4 regions of the Paenibacillus sp. FSL L8-0494 genome follow, and region 3 is predicted to be linked to each of the others. Evidence: riboswitches for the same ligand, from Rfam matches in the RefSeq annotation. Region 3 holds a riboswitch; each other region holds the start of a gene.
What was found. A riboswitch is a leader RNA that binds a small molecule or an ion and turns the genes downstream of it on or off. The one in region 3 is predicted to bind cobalamin.

Region 1 (4,217 bases), 3.9 Mb from region 3:
GGCAAAGGAATGTGCCAGATCCGGCGATTATGGAATGTTTTAAGGAGTATTTTGTACTTAAGGATCACAATTACAGGGTCAGAATCGTGGATTATTTCATCAATGGGATGCTTCATAGTGTGGAAGCGGGCCGCAAGGATATCTTGAGTGCCGCTTACGGGATCATTGAGAGTAATGATGAGTTAAGTGGAGCCTACTTCCAGCGCGTGATGTCTGAAACATATTTCCGTAAGCAGCTACTTGAGCCTTATATGGAATCAAGACTAGCTGCGGCGTCCAGATCTGCGGATATACTGAGCTTTGTACTCCATTGGGGGCGGTTCCTGCCAGTGGCGTTAGAGCAGTCTTTTGCTCAAAATGCTGTGAAGGATTATTTGCTTGAAAAGCTCCAGCTGGAACATGATCCGGTGGCTTCTGTAGCGGAAATTCATGAAATTGTAGATAAGGCAGAAAAAGATCGCCGCAAAGGAACAGGAGTTGCTCCTAAGGCACTCTCCCTAATGCAGGATCTTGCTGCTTCAGCAGATAGATTCTTACTGAACCGCTTATCGCTTTCCGATATGACGCAGGAGGAGCTTCTGGAGGTAGTTTTTTTACGGTATGGTAATGTTGTCGATTGGCAGCCGCCACTGGATAGGATTAGCAAGCAGAAAGAGAATGCGCTGCGTGCAGCATACCGCTGGTTTGGTGAAGAGAAGCCGAATGAAGAGATTTTTACAGGATTGTCTCCGCAGGAACTAGACGATGTGCAGCTACTGGGTCGTCGTTTGCTAAAAGAGGCGCGTGTTCTGGAACCCTTTGAACGGCTTCCGCTAGCCTTCTACTATACAACTCAGCGTGAAGGGGGTCCGCTGGATTACGATGCGCTTCTGGAGCTGCTAAAGCGTAAAGCCGGTTCCGACAAAGAAATCATCTATCGGTTTTTTGCTTGGTCGCAAGGCAATCCTTTATTTACGGTTTCGAATAAAAAGCTGCAACCGGGTTACCGCAAAGCGATTCTGAAGTATTTCCTGAGCAGTGATCGTGAAGCGTTCAAGAATCGGGAATTCCGAAAGAACTATGTCGCGGCAGCTCGGCCTGCTCTGCAAAATGTGTACAATGAAGCCCGCTCCCAACTGGCTTCCCCGCTGGCGCGCTGGATCAGCCGCAGCCGATTTCGACTCTTAATCTCCGGCTCCATTACGGGTATTCTGGTGATTATTGCAATTATCGTATTCAGTATGCTGCGTCCGGATGATACGAAGACGGCTCTGCCGGGGACAAGCCCTGAGCCGACCCCTGTTCAGAGTGCAGGCAATGTGCTGCCTCCGGCTTCAGTATACTTGAAGGATCAGAGCGACGAAGGAGATAAGGGGAGCAGCATATTGGTGTTCACCTTCGCAAGTGCAGATGACTGTGTGCAGTTTCAACCGACTGAGATTAGTTCAATGTCTTCGTCTACAGAGATAGATAAAAGCTTTAAGGTCGCTGCTACGAATGGCACTTGTCCAGTGCCGTCAACGGATGGGACGGATGAGGGAAACGCCGCTGACGATTCAGATGCCGCTGGCACTACTGGAGGAACAGCAGAAGGTGCAGATGCTACTAACGCAGTAGCTGATGCTTCTCCGTCTCCTACGCCTTCCTCTGATACTGAGGACAGCACTGGGTTGCCTTCCGCAACAGCTGTGACTGAAGGTGAACAACCATCATATCAGGTTGAGGTTACATTGGAGCCTGGAGCGACAATTCTAGAGAAAAGTATGATTAAAGCCGGAAGATTTACATTGATCGTAGATCCCGACCCTAATATTCCACCAGCTTCTGATTCAAGTGCTGAACCTTCCCCAACTGCAAGTCCGGAAGGAACAGCCGAATAACAAGCTTTCTGAACAGCAATACCTACCGGCAGGTGGCGTATTGCTGTTCATTTTTTTGCTGCCCTTACTAAGCTTTTCTATAGACATGCTATGTATTAATAGATATGATTATGGATGTCAAAATAAGATACTACATACTGGAAAAGGTGCAGACTCTATCAATCTAGTCGTCTGCTTAAAAGGGAAGTCCGGTGCAAGAGTCCGGCGCGGTCCCGCCACTGTATGTGCGGAGCGTTTCTTCTATAAGCCACTGCCCTGAAGGTAGGGTGGGAAGGTGAAGAACAGCGATGAAGCATTAGCCAGGAGACCTGCCTTTTTTGTGAGCGTTTCTATTCTTCGTGGGGTAAGAATGTGGAACATATACAGATGGACTATCGGCAGGAAGCAAGCGCCGCAGCCTCGATTTGTAATCTTCCCTGACCGCCCTCCAAAGGGGCGGTCTTTATGTTATGCGTCTTATTCCCAGCAGTACCCATTCTTATTCAGAAAGAGGTTAAACAATGAAGAAAATCATGTCTTCCAAGTTTGTAGCACTTGGGCTGGCCTTATTCGTGGTCATTTCAATTCTAGGAACATCTCTTGTTCCGGCAGGACAAATATTTGCAGAAGCGAGCGCTGGCTCTGGTCTGGAAGCAACTGTTGCGGAACGGATTAATGTTGCGGATGCGACTTATGCGGCTGCAGAATATCTCTTGAAAGGTGGCGTGCAATCTGATTGGCAAGCCATTGGATTAGCGCAAGCAGGGTACAAGCTGCCAGCTAGTTACCATTCAGAGCTTGAGAAAAAAGTAAAAGAGGCAGCTGGGAATTTTGCCAATGTCACCGATTATGCTCGAATCGTGCTCGCAGTGAGAGCGATTGGTGCAGATCCTACTAGCTTTGCTGGTAATGGATCAACTCCCGGCTATAATCTGATTGAGAAAATTTATAATAATAGGAAGCTCGGTGAACAGACGCTTAATAATCCGGTATATGCTTTACTTGCGCTGGATTCTGGTAAATATAATATTCCAAGTGACGCGAAATGGACGGTGGATAAGCTTCTTACGGAGATTCTCTCCAAACAAAATCCGGATGGGGGCTTTGCACTAACCTCAGGCACAAGTGAGCCTGATATGACAGCGATAACCTTGACGGCTCTGGCGGCACATAAAAATAATCCCGAAGCCTACTTAGCAGGGCTACAAGCCGTATCCTGGTTATCCGCAGCTCAAGATACCCATGGGGGTTACGGTGACAGTGTTGAAAGTAGCGCACAAGCAATCCTTGGACTCACATCCTTCGGAGTTGATCCTAGTGGATTAGAATACACCAAAAACAATGTGGATCTAATGGAGAACCTGCTTAGCTATCGTCTAGCTGATGGTAGCTTCACCCATAGCCGTGGTGGAAGCAGTAATGTTCTGGCGACAGAGCAAGGGCTTCAGGCGCTGGTTGCCTATAATTTGCTGTATAAAGGAAGCAACAGTAAGCTATACGATTTTTCCAAATCCTCCATTCAGAGCTCACTCATCTACGCTCCTGTAACGATTGAGGGACCACGGGCCACGTTGGCACAAGGGTACGCCTATGCTGGCAACGCACTTGGAGCGTTAGAGAAGCTGGCGCTTCAAACGAACTTGCCGATCACGAATCCTTCGGGCAGTTATGTGACTGGCATCGGAAGTATTGCTGCTGGAAGCTTTGGTGGTTATGACGGATGGATGTATGTTGTATCACGTGACGGAAAATGGATTAATCCCGATGTAGGCATGAGTGATTTTGTACTTAAAGATTCAGATCAGGTACTGGTTTATTATGCCGGAGATGACACTAAGCTTGTGGATTCCGTTACGCTTTCCAAAGCAAATCTTAAAGAGGGCGATTCTTTTAACGTCATTGTAACTAGTAAGACGTGGAAATGGGACGCTGCTACGAACACTTCCTCTCCTGTAACTGCAAAAGCTGCGGGTGTTCAGGTCCAAATTGGAGCTCAGACGGTAACGACGAATGCTAAAGGTGAGGCCGTATTCTCAGGAAATGTGCCCGCAGGTGACTATACACTGACTGTAACTGGCTACCGTGAAGGCAAAGCCCCAACGATTGCTAAATATACAAAAGCTATAAAGGTAATTTCTAAGAATGTAACAGCTTCTCTTACCGTTGAAGGCCCGGAAGGATTGATTAGTGAAGGGACTTTAAAAGCCTCCAATGCTCTTGAAGCGTTGCAGCAACTAGGGTCTACCGATGATTTTAAAGTAGATATCACCAAATCGTCTTATGGCAACTTTGTATCAGGTATCCATGGAGTTTCGCAAGGTACTTACGACGGATGGTGGAGCTTCGTAGTATCACGCGGCGGGGAGTGGATATATCCAA
Region 2 (4,217 bases), 4.4 Mb from region 3:
TTGCTTTAATTACGTCAGTCATCAGTGGATTGTCCCCTTTCGGAAATAAAATCATTTAATTTCCAGTATAAGGGAGACACGTAAACTTCCCCATCGATTAACCTAACAATATTCAATTCAGAATGACATAATTGTCACATTGCTCATTATTTCAGTCTTAAGGGGGCTTTGGTTTGCAAAACACAAAACATTAAGTATAATGTTACTGTCGAAACGCTAAGGCGTCTGTACAGGATGGCTACCTGGCACTGATGATGGCAGGCCAAGCGCTTTATAAAGTTTTCTTTATGTGTATTTATACTTTAGGAGCGTGGTTATCTATGAAAATTAATATTACCGCACATTTTAACATTGATATTACTTTATCTCTTCATCTGTTAGCCGTAGCCAGTCTTGCTTATGAACTCAGTTCACTGACGAGCTCGTGAAATTCGAGCGAAAAGTATCTGTACTAAGACACCTTGTGGTGTCTTTTTTTATTTTTATAGTAATTACCATCTAACCAATCTGCCCCCGCAAGAGAAAAGCAGCTTATGCTGCTCCTCCTCCACCATCCTTCATTCTGACTGCTGTCAGCTTGCGACACACCTTCCATCTGCTCGACAGTGACCACTAGTCATACCGTTTTCATTAGCGATTTCGCCATGTCTTATCTTTTAGAAGAATGGTAGAAGTCAGGGGATTCAATGAAAAATGACGCGGTCCCGAACCCTCGGAAATCCGCGCCACATATGGTTTTTTGGGATGCTGGTGAAGGGAATTGAACCCCCGGCCTACGCATTACGAGTGCGTTGCTCTACCCCTGAGCTACACCAGCTTAAGGCTGATTTTTCTGTCAAACAAAAAATATTATACAACTTTCAGCCAGAAACGCAAGCCTATTTCTCCCTGTTTTCCGCCCTCCTAAACTGCTAATCTACCTGTAGCTTACGCTCCACAGACTCTAACTTTCCACGGCTAGTGGAGGGTTTATCGCGGCGGTCGTCTATTTTAAGTGAGGTAGAGACACGTTCTGCACCTGCGGCAAAAGGAGACTCATGCAAAGCTTCTACCGCGGCAAAAATGCGTTGCAGAGGCCCTTCGATGATCGTCCCCATGGACGTAAGTTCATATGTAATCCCTTCTACTGTCTTCAGCACCCGCTGCATATCCGCAACATAGCTGCTAAGACTGGTACTGCCTGTTCCAATTGGAATAACTGTAACTTCAGCAATAGGCATGAGAATACCTCCTCGAAATTTTATAGTACCTATCTTCTTCCATTGTAACAATTCCACCGCTCTGTCACAAACTAAGCAAGATTATCCTCCCTTATCTCTTCTATTTCTTCTGATTACTCCAAAATATGACTTTGGGCTAAGAGTATTTTCTCATGCGCAAATTCTAGGGTCATCTGCACTATATTTATGGACTCTTTGTGGCATCTTTTCGGACAATTTATGAATCATTTCGCATCTCCCTGTGGATCAATTGTGGATTACTTATGGACAGCCTGTGGATCATTTGTGGAGTACTTTTAAAGAACCCGCTCCCCGCGCGGGTTTTCTAAAAAACTGTTTACAAACACAACATCTTGGGTTATTTTTATCTAACGACAACAAAATATAGTGGAGACAGGCGCTTTGATCCTTAACCGGATTTAGAGCTTAATAGGGAAGCGCGGTGAGAATCCGCTGCGGTCCCGCCACTGTAACCGGATGGCCTTCTTAAGCTTCTGGGAAGCTTGAGAATCCACATCTCCCGGCAGATGCCACTGAGGGTTAGGAACACCCTTGGGAAGGCGCCGAGAGATCCCACGGAAGCCAGGAGACCTACCTGTTTCGACGACACCAACTATTGATGCCTGCGAGGAACAGGGATGGTGTCCGCATGCGGTCATCTACGTAGAGACCTCTGCAAATATCCGTGTGGATATTTACATAACGCATCGGGCATTTTCTGCCATCCTCGGGTAGGGGATGCTTTTTTTATGTAATCAGAACAAATATACGACTGCTTATGGCAGTCCAACTTCCTATGGATATATGGATTTGATGATAGATGTTTTTCTTTTATACTGAGAGGAGAGCTGTACAATGACGTTGTTGGAGAGACAATTTAATGGAGTAGAAAATGCACGGGAAGTTCTTTTAGAAGAGCTCATTGATTTAGGCCGGGATATTATCGACAGTCGGGATATGGACCTATTGCGCGAGAATGCCAATTTGAATGGAGAGAGTTTCTCCGGTAAAATGAGCAAGTTCGGCAGTGAATATTCAAAATGGTACGCCCGCAATTTTACGATGCCGCCGCAGCTAGTGCAGGCTATTGATGACAATGTCGTCTATGTGCATGATCTGGATCAATACGCGATTGGAACGACGAACTGTATTTTTATCCCGTTTGATAAACTTCTCCGTGAAGGTTTCAATACCGGCAACGGCAGCGTTCGTCCTCCGAACTCAATAATGACTGCTATGTCTCTGGTAGCGATTATTTTCCAATCCCAGCAAAATGCTCAATATGGTGGTGTATCCGCCAATAAACTCGACTATGATCTGGCACCTTATGTAACCAAATCCTTCGCCAAGCTGTTCCGCAAGGGTCTGGATTATTTTGAAGAAGGACAAGCTGATGAATCTTTGGGCGAGATTACGATGAGCCGGACCGATCTGGCGGAGTTATATCCAAGAGCGTTCCGTTTTGCACTAAAGGAAACCGAAATCGAAACCCTGCAAGCGGCTGAAAGTATGGTACATAATCTGAATACCATGTCCAGCCGATCCGGTGGACAAATACCGTTTACCAGCATCAACTACGGTACTTGTACTTCACCAGAAGGTCAGCTTGTGATCAGTTCTCTGCTAACCGCAACTATGAACGGACTTGGCAGCGGAGAAACACCAGTGTTCCCGATTCAAATCTTCAAATGCAAGCAAGGAATCAATCAACAACAAGGCGATCCTAACTATGAACTGTTCCTAAAAGCGGCTGAATGTTCTGCGCGCAGACTATATCCAAACTTCGCTAATCTGGACGCTCCGCTCAACTTGCAGTATTATGATCCAAGTGATCCTGATACGGAGTTCGCTACAATGGGCTGCCGAACCCGAGTGCTCGGTGACCGTTTTGGTCGTAATCATTGCTCTGGAAAGGGCAACCTTTCCTTTAATACACTGAATCTGGTTCGGCTAGGTCTGGCACACGGCACAGTAACAGGCAGACGTACCATCGCAGACGAAGCTGGCTTCTATGAAGATCTAAATCATTATATGGATATTGCGCTGGAAGGACTTCTTCATCGGTTCCACATTCAAACCGCACAAAAAGCTAAAGCTTCCGATTTCATGATGCGAGAAGGCGTCTGGGAAGGCGGCGAGCATCTTGCACCTGATGACACTGTAGGCGATCTGCTAAAGCATGGCAGTCTGTCTCTTGGCTTCATCGGTATGGCGGAATGTATGAAAGCTATGTACGGCAAACACCATGGCGAGGATATGGAAGTTCATGCCAAGGCGCTGGCTATTGTGCGTCATATGCGGGACTATTGCGATCGGAAAAGTGAGGAACTGGATCTCAACATCACTCTGTTCGCAACTCCAGCAGAAGGTTTGTCCGGTAAATTCACAAAAGTTGACCGCAAGGTACTGGGTTCCATTCCGGGCGTAACCGACCGTGAATATTATACGAACTCTTTTCACATCCCTGTATACTTCGATCTGGGTGCTGCTCAGAAGATCAGCTTGGAAGCTCCTTTCCATGAATATTGCAATGCCGGGGCTATTTCTTATGTCGAATTAAACGGCAATGCCCGCAACAACCCATCGGCTTTTATCAAAATCATTAAATATGCGCTCGAACAACAGGTCAGCTATTTCAGCATTAACCATCCGATTGACCGCTGCTCCAGCTGTGGATACGAAGGCGTAATTGGGACAAACTGTCCTTCCTGCAACGCACATGAGAATGACGTGCACATCCGCCGTTTGCGCAGAGTTACAGGTTATTTAACCGGCGACTATCAGACCCGCTTTAATGCCGCCAAACAAGCTGAAGTACGGGATCGCGTTAAGCATCTATGAATATTTGCGGTTACTATCCGGAGTCGATTAACGAGGGAGAGGGCATGCGGGCCGTCCTCTTTCTCAGCGGCTGCCGCCATCGTTGCCCGGGATGTTTTAATCCCGAGACATGGAACTTTAAATATGGAGAAGTCTTCACCTTAGAACGACAACATG
Region 3 (4,217 bases):
CTGCTCCTCAAAGCTGATAATCAGCTCACCATGGCTACGTGAAGTCTCAATGGAGATTACATCAGCATCCATAGCCGATATTGAATCGATCATGTCATTAAATTCGCTATAGCACATATGCGTATGAATTTGTGTCGTAGCCTTCACATGGTTCGTGGCAACACGGAACGACTTCACTGCCCAGTTCAGGTAATGCTCACGGTCTTCTGCCTTTAGCGGAAGTCCTTCACGAATAGCCGGCTCATCCACTTGAATCATTTCGATGCCTGCATCTTCCAACGCTTTTACTTCATGGCGAAGGGCAAGAGCAATTTGATTGGCTACCTCTTCCCGGCTGAGATCATCACGTACAAATGACCAATTGAGGATAGTAACAGGGCCCGTCAACATTCCTTTAACCGGAAGCTTCGTCAACGATTGTGCATAGACGCTTTCTTTAACAGTCATAGGCTGTATAAATGCAATATCCGCGTAGATCACCGGCGGCTTAACGCAACGGGAACCGTAGGATTGAACCCAGCCATTACTAGTAAACAAGTATCCATCCAGCTTTTCTCCGAAAAACTCCACCATATCTGTACGCTCGAACTCGCCGTGGACCAGAACATCCAGACCTAGCTTTTCTTGGAAGGTAATTGCATCCGCGATCTGCTCACGAACAAATCCATCATAACGCTCCTGATTCCAGACCCCTTTACGCCATTTCAATCTCGCCTGGCGCACTTCGACTGTCTGCGGAAAGCTACCAATTGTAGTGGTTGGCAGAAGTGGAAGCTGCCATTTCTCTTGCTGCACCTTTAAGCGCTCAGCAAAAGGCAGACTGCGTTGGTCTGGTAGAGCTGCAAGTGCAAGCACTTGCTCCGCCACATCCTTACGGCCACGCTCAGGTAGTGCGCGGAACGCTGCAATAGCTTCACGACTAGCGGCCAGCGCTGCTTGAGAAGCTTCTCCTTTATCTGCGATGGCTGCTCCGAGCAGACTAAGCTCTTTAAGCTTCTCATCGGCAAAGGCTAACGCATTCTTAACTGTCGCCTTCAGCTTCACTTCACCTTGAACGGTGACTGGGACATGCAGCAGACTGCAAGAAGGCTGAAGAATAAGACGATCAAGCGGTACATGAATGCTGAGCTTTTCTACCAGTTGCAGCTTGGCGTCTAAATCGGAACGCCAAATGTTCCGTCCATCAATAATTCCGGCACCCAGCCATTTGTCCTTCGGCCAGCCAAGACGTTCGATGGAAGCCAGATTCGTTCCACCATCGTGCACAAAGTCAAGACCCAAGCCTTGAACAGGCAGCTCTAGCAGTGCCTCCAGCGGCTCAGCAGCTTCAAAATACGTCTGTAAAATAATATTCAAGCCCGGCACGGAGCCGGCAATGTCTGTGTATATCGAGTTAAGCAGTGTTAATTCTTCTTTACTTATGCCTGTAACAATCGCTGGCTCATCGATTTGTACCCAGCTTACCCCTTCTTGCTTCAGTTCCTGTAGCAGTTGAACATAGACTGGAACAAAACGTGCAGCAATCTTGGCGATATCTGCCGCTGCGTAACCTTTGGACAGCTTAAGGAAGGTATACAGACCTAAAAGTACCGGTTTACCTTCAATCCCTGCCTGCGATTTAGCAAAACGATAAGCCGCTAGAGGTTTGTTTTCAGTCAGGCGTGGTGTTTGTGTGCCGATCTCTGGAACGATATAGTGATAGTTCGTATTGAACCATTTGGTCATCTCGCAGGCAGTAGCCTCAGCATTACCACGGGCCATTGCAAAATAAAGATCAAGCCCGATGTCGCCGCCATCATACGCATACCGTGGAGGTACGATTCCAAACATAACAGCCGCATCCAACACATGATCATAAAATGTAAAATCATTTACCGGAATAAGCTCAATTCCTGCTTCTTGCTGGGTCTTCAAATGCTGCAGCTGGATTGCTGCCATTTCGGAGCGGAATTGCTCCTCATTTATTTTCCCCTGCCAGAATGCCTCCAGTGCCTTTTTCCATTCGCGGTTCTTTCCGATTCTCGGATATCCAAGATTGCTTACTTTTACCTTATTCGTCATTTCGATACACTCCCTCTTCAATCTCTTATTTCAAACTCCAAAACTACTTGCTTTCCTATAAAAAAGAGCGCCCTTCCCTAAAAAAGTCAAAGGGAAAGACGCCCATGATATACCCATGGTACGTCTAACACCTCCCTATCTTCCGTAGGTGAAGCAGTGCTGTTGAAACAGGCAGGTCTCCTGGCTAGCGGCGTCAACATCTTGAGCAGTCTTCCCAGCAGTAGTAAATTGCCAGTGACCTCTGTTGCTCGAGATTCTTCCGTTACAGTGGCGGGACCGCATCGGCTTCGAACCGAATTTCCCTATTAAGCCTACCGAATTACTATTTTCCGGTCAGCACCTGTCTCCGATATCATTCATCATTTGAGTGTCTTAATCTGATGTCATCATACGTGAAAGCCCCAGCAATCTGCAATAGATTACTGGGGCTTCTGTTATATCGATTCCTTATAACGGACTTAGAAAAATACGAAATATACTACAGCAGCAAGAATTATACGGTATATAGCAAACGGTAAGAGCTTGATACGATTGATCAGTTTTAAGAAGAAACGCATCGATAACAGCGCAAATAGGAAGGCACTAATAAAGCCTGCAATAAAAAACGGCAGCGCGTCCATGGTGAAATATTGCCAGTTCTTCATCAGTGACAACAGACTGGCACCTGCCATGATGGGTACTGCCATAATAAACGTAAAATCAGCAGCGGCACGATGGCTCATCCCGAGGATTACGCCACCAGAAATCGTCGAGCCCGAGCGTGAAAATCCAGGCCATAACGAAAAACACTGTACAAGACCTACACCAAGTGCCTGTTTGTATGTAATCTGATCTACACTCTCAGTTCTGATCTTCTTCGGCCCAAACAGATCCGCAATAATCATTAATATAGCCCCGATCACTAGACCAATTAACACCGTTGAGGTAGAGAATAAATGCTCATCAATATAATCATTAAACAGAACACCTAACACACCTGCAGGCACTAACCCTACCAGAACCTGTGTCAGCTTGAGGTGCCCCCCCTGCTCTAACTGCGGTAGCTTCTCTGTTACAGGGTCCAACTGCTTACGGCTGAAACGCCTTAAGCCCAACAGATCAATGAATCGATTTCTAAAAATCACAACAACCGCTAATATAGAACCCAGTTGAATAACTATTTTGAAGGTATTTGCCGTATATTGTCCAAATAACTCCTGTGATTTCAGCCACATATCATCAACAATAATCATATGACCCGTGGAGGATACTGGAGCAAATTCGGTTAAACCTTCAACAAGCCCCAAAATAATGGCTTTAATAATCGTTAATAGCTCCATGTGTTTCCCTCCTTTTCAATAGTCATTTCTATTATCAGTCCACTACCCGCTTAGCCCTCAGTGTTCATTCTCCGGCTGCGTTTGCGGAAGTACAGAAACCCAAGAATAACTAATCCACCAGCAATTAGTACATAGACTACATTGGAGTACACGTCCATGTACATAGCAATGTCTTCCCAGGATTCTCCTAAAGCCGCGCCAATAAGCACAAGCAGCAAATTCCATCCCAATGTGCCAATCGTTGTGAAGATCATAAATACTCCAAATTTCATGCCCGACATTCCCGCCGGAATCGAAATCAGACTGCGGACCAGCGGAACCATCCGACAAAACAATACAGTCCAGTAGCCATATTTATCAAACCAGGCGTCAGCCTTGTGGATATCTTTTTTAGTGACGCGAATTAGGCCCCCCCAGCGTTCAACCAGTTTCTCTAACCGGCTCACATCCAATAATCGGCCAATATAATAGAGAATTACTGCACCCAGTAGTGATCCAGCCGTGGCAGCAATGATTACACCAGGGATCGTTAAGCTCGTCGTAGTGGTCATAAATCCTCCAAAGGGCAGGATCACTTCTGAAGGAATTGGTGGAAATATATTTTCAAAGGCCAGCATCAGAAAAATACCGAAGTAACCAAACTGCTCCATAAAATCTGTAATCCATGCTTGCATCTTGTTACCCCCATTTCTCATATCAAGTTCTTCTTCAGGTTGCGTAAATAGCGGCTGCGAATAAAAAAGAAGTATAGTCCTTGAGCAGCCAAATATCCGAGTAACACCGCGCCTGTCTCCGTTGCGATAGATAAGTAGAACAACCGTTGAAGCGCAATAAAGG
Region 4 (4,217 bases), 4.1 Mb from region 3:
CTTTAGTGTTATAAGAAGGTGAGAAGGTATTGCCGAATTCCTTAAATGGAGTCCAGTCCTGCGGACCTGCATTGCCACCAGCGGTATATACAGCTTCCATTGTGGCAAGCTGGTTACCATTAAAGGTGGTCGGAATGGCAAAGGATTCAGTCGTGCCTTTTGCATCGCTTAATTTAGCTGTGTCATACACAATCACCTTAAGTCTCCACGCAACACCCTTGTTGAATTTCAGAGTCAGCACGGCATTTTCACCGTATTTTTGGGAAGCTGTGAGCTTTTTGAGTTGGCTGGCTTTGAGGATGAGCTCCTCACCATTTAATGTGTAATCTTTACCTTTGGTCAGATATTTTCCGTTGGCACTAATGGTGGTTAGCTTATTGCCGTTCAGGTTTAGCTTAACCTTGGTATCTTTGATTTGTGCACCTTTTTTTAGGTAGACCAAATCGCTTTCGGTGCTGGAGGAACGCTCCTTCAGACCAGACATTAATACATTGTGGAGTTCAGGATCAGACCACTTATAAGTTTTACGGTTGAAATGCTGCCCGTTATCCCAGAGCATGGAAGTCATTTTCTTTTCTTTCAAATAATAAGTCAGATACTCGAAGAATTTAAGCTTCTCGCCCTGTTCAATCACACCTGTGTCTTTATCGAAACCTAATAAACCAAATTCGCCGACGATGACAGGGATGCCTTTAGCTACAAATGTATTGTAAACGTTATCAAAAGTTTGAGTGATATCGTTTTTTGTATCTTTTTCAAATGTGGTGTAGCCGGCAATGTTCACACTAAAAGGCCAGAAGCCATAGAAGTGAACGGTCGCAATAATATTCGGATCGTTTAGAGCCGTAATCGTCTTATAGAGATGATCCATTCTTGTTTGTGTAGGTGAAGACTCTAATGAAGGCAATACAAGTGGGCGGAGGTTGTTTTTCCCACCGGATTTCCGCACGATCTGATAGAAGGAGTTATTGAGTTCAGTAAGCATTTGCTCCATTTTTGCTTCGTCTGTGCTTCCACCATCGGTGAACCGAGGCTCATTTATGCTCTCGAACATCAGCTTATCTGATTTGTCCTTAAAGCGATCGGCAATTTGAGTCCAGGCTGCATTATAACGCGCCAGCGTTTCATCGTGTTTTTCTTCCATATGGCTTACCCATAGCCAGGAATCATGATGGACATTAATCATGACATAAAGCTTGGCGTCCAGTGCCCAGCCGACAACTTCTTCCACACGGTCGAGGTAGGCTTTTTCTAGGGTATAGTCTGGTGCCGCACCCATGTGAGTATCCCAGGTCACAGGAATCCGAATACTTTTATAGCCTTGAGCGGCGATCTTTTTAATAAGTTCTTGGGTCACACGAGGATTGCCCCAGGAGGTTTCGTCCTCACCTGTAGCATCTAAAGTATTACCGAGGTTCCATCCGGGCTGCATTTCGTCTACATAGGATTGGATCTTACTCTTTGGCGCTGCCTTAGCTTGTTGCTCATCCTTAGTTGCAGCTGCAGCCATGGATGAGAACAGAGAGAGCAGAAGAGCGGTGACAAGTGTCAATGATAAGAAGGATTTCTGGATTCGCGTAGTCATTGAATTCTCCTTTGTGAGATAAATTTAGGATGCTTGGACCTGGCTTTGACGCTGTACTTGGTGGTTAGATGAACACGAACACCTCCACTGTTATTTTTGTAAACGCTTTCTGAATATACCCTAACATAGAATTCACTCAGCGAGTACCTTACTAATTTGTGGCAAATTCATATAAGAATTAGTGATTTAAATTAATTTTCCCCACAGTTGGATAAAGAAATTATTTAAATATCCCTACTCGTAGAAATTGGTTATTCAATAGGATTATCTCTAGCTGCCCGTTATACAAAAAAGAAATATAACATGACAAAAGCATATATATTAGATATGATGAAGCATGAAAATTTAAAATTAGAAATAGGTGCCAACTATGAATGTTGCGGAAGTACAATCATAGATTGGTTAAATGGAAAGCGGGTGTGAATCCCGCGCGGTCCCGCCGCTGTGAAAGAGGAGTCCTTGCAAAATGCCACTGGGAAACTGGGAAGGCAGTAAGGGTGATGATACTTGAGCCAGAATATCTGCCTTTTTCTGTTACACCATCAAACTCTACGATCGATAGAGAGGTGCTTGAATAGTGTTTGCCAGCTAGTATTGTGGTTCACTATCTTAACCTCTTGACGTTTATGTTGAGTGGTTTTTTTGTGGTTATAAGAAAGTTTATTCTGTTTTTTTATCATAGGTATGAAGGGAAGGGTTATGGAAAAATGAAGAAAAATAAGTTTTTAGCGTGGTTACTCATTGTAGCTGTATTTATCACGACATTCTCTACAAGTGTTATCCCGGCTCAAGCAAATGGAGCAAGCTCTACTCTTAAAGGGTACGTAACTGTAGCCGTAGAGAAATTCACCGTAGGCCAAGGGTATATTAAGGAACCTATTAAAGTTCCGATTTATGAAGGCGATAATGGCGCATCTTTAATAACACGTGCGCTAGGAGATGGGAATTATAGATATTTAGGAAATATAGATAGTGGTTTTTATTTATCAGAAGTTAAAGATAGTGGCAGAAGCGAAGTCAATATTCCACAATATATTTTAGATATGATTTCAGCTGATGGGAATACAGTCGGCACTAAAGCAGACCCAGAGTGGTTAAGTCAGTTTGACTATACTTCCATGTCGGGTTGGATGTATGCAGTAAATAATGTGTTTCCTCCGTTTGGGATGACCGATTATAAGCCTCAAGACGGTGATATCATTCGAACTCAGTTCACCACTTATGGCTATGGTTCTGATCTTGGTGGCTGGGGAGAAATCCCAGTTCAACTTGCCAATAAGGATGCTTTAACTGCGGAAATCGCCGAGATTAACAGTGACCCTAATAAAGAAACTATTTTGGACAGACCAGTAGTACAATCGGCAGTTTATCAAGCCTATTCCGTGCTCGAAAATATGGCAAGCTCTCAAATAAGTGTAGATCATGCACTTGTAGGGCTTAACCATGCATTAGACATAGAACCCCCTGTTATTACAGTAAGTGGCATACAAGATAAACAGGAAGTATCCAATAAAGAAATAAGCTTCAAAGTAGCTGTCACAGACAATGTATATAGTGACATCATTCCAGAAGTGAAGCTGAATGGTGTTACTTTATCACCTGCGAATGGGGAGTACAAAGCTTCTCTGAATTCAGGCAGTAATGCAATTACTGTAACGGCTCTTGACGGAGCTGGAAACAAAACAAATGTAACTTATCAAGTTACTTACAAACTGGAAACTACAGTTGCCGTCAAACAACAGTTAGATAAAAGCCTTGCCTATATTCTAAACACTGTAAAGAATCCGTCGTTTGGTACAGGTAGTGGAGAATGGTCGATCCTTTCTCTGGCACGGGCGAACTATACAGTACCTAACGGTTATTACGATCTTTATTACAACAATGTAGCGACGAAAATAGCATCGATCATTAAAGAGGATGGAAAACTCGACGCCAATAAAAGCACAGAGAATTCCAGAGCGATTCTAGGGCTTACCTCTATCGGAAAAGATATCACAAATGTTGCGGGATATGATCTGAGAAAAGCACTCGCTGATTATCAATATATCCAAAAGCAAGGCAATAATGGTCCGATTTTTGCTCTGATTGCGCTAGATAGCCATAACTATGAGATCCCTGTAGTTGAAGGAATTACAGAACAGACCACAAGAGAAAAACTAGTTCAGTACATTTTAGATAAAGAGGTTAAAAAAGGTACAGCAGAAGCTGGTGGCTGGGCATTAGGCGTAACCAAAGCAGATGTCGATATGACTGCGATGGCGATGCAAGCTCTTGCACCTTATTATGCATCCCGTGATGATGTAAAAACTGCCGTGGATCGGGCCATCCAATGGCTGTCCGATAACCAAAACAATCAAGGCGGATTTACAAGCTGGGGAAGCACTAGCAGCGAGAGTATCTCGCAGGTAATTGTAGCCTTAACTGGTGTAGGTGTAGATCCGCACACGGACGCTAGATTTGTTAAAAGTGGAAATTCGCTTATTGATGCATTACTTAGCTTTGCTGCACCTGAGGGTGGATTTAAGCATATCCTCACAGGCAAAGTGGACAATATGGCAACGGACCAAGGTACGTATGCACTTGTGTCTTATGATCGTCTGATCAATCATAGCAGCCGTCTCTTTGATATGAA

Region 1: linked by a shared signal. The riboswitch ahead of NYE35_RS04825 (DUF4430 domain-containing protein) and the one ahead of metE (5-methyltetrahydropteroyltriglutamate--homocysteine S-methyltransferase) in region 3 are both predicted to bind cobalamin.
Region 2: linked by a shared signal. The riboswitch ahead of NYE35_RS02720 (anaerobic ribonucleoside triphosphate reductase) and the one ahead of metE (5-methyltetrahydropteroyltriglutamate--homocysteine S-methyltransferase) in region 3 are both predicted to bind cobalamin.
Region 4: linked by a shared signal. The riboswitch ahead of NYE35_RS04160 (S-layer homology domain-containing protein) and the one ahead of metE (5-methyltetrahydropteroyltriglutamate--homocysteine S-methyltransferase) in region 3 are both predicted to bind cobalamin.

Annotation. Positions count from the first base shown of each region.
Region 1 is NZ_JBBOPQ010000001.1:1,086,126-1,090,342, forward strand. It holds gene NYE35_RS04820 (GAP1-N2 domain-containing protein) at 1-1,859, shown strand, start outside; cobalamin riboswitch at 1,987-2,189, shown strand; gene NYE35_RS04825 (DUF4430 domain-containing protein) at 2,360-4,217, shown strand, end outside.
Region 2 is NZ_JBBOPQ010000001.1:588,202-592,418, reverse strand. It holds gene NYE35_RS02735 (undecaprenyl-diphosphate phosphatase) at 1-22, opposite strand, end outside; tRNA gene NYE35_RS02730 (tRNA-Thr) at 746-817, opposite strand; gene NYE35_RS02725 (MTH1187 family thiamine-binding protein) at 912-1,220, opposite strand; cobalamin riboswitch at 1,599-1,833, shown strand; gene NYE35_RS02720 (anaerobic ribonucleoside triphosphate reductase) at 2,076-4,061, shown strand; gene nrdG (anaerobic ribonucleoside-triphosphate reductase activating protein) at 4,058-4,217, shown strand, end outside.
Region 3 is NZ_JBBOPQ010000001.1:4,993,242-4,997,458, forward strand. It holds gene metE (5-methyltetrahydropteroyltriglutamate--homocysteine S-methyltransferase) at 1-2,061, opposite strand, end outside; cobalamin riboswitch at 2,215-2,420, opposite strand; gene NYE35_RS22685 (undecaprenyl-diphosphate phosphatase) at 2,520-3,380, opposite strand; gene NYE35_RS22690 (DedA family protein) at 3,431-4,054, opposite strand; gene NYE35_RS22695 (FtsX-like permease family protein) at 4,072-4,217, opposite strand, start outside.
Region 4 is NZ_JBBOPQ010000001.1:917,478-921,694, forward strand. It holds gene NYE35_RS04155 (cellulase family glycosylhydrolase) at 1-1,585, opposite strand, end outside; cobalamin riboswitch at 1,928-2,128, shown strand; gene NYE35_RS04160 (S-layer homology domain-containing protein) at 2,293-4,217, shown strand, end outside.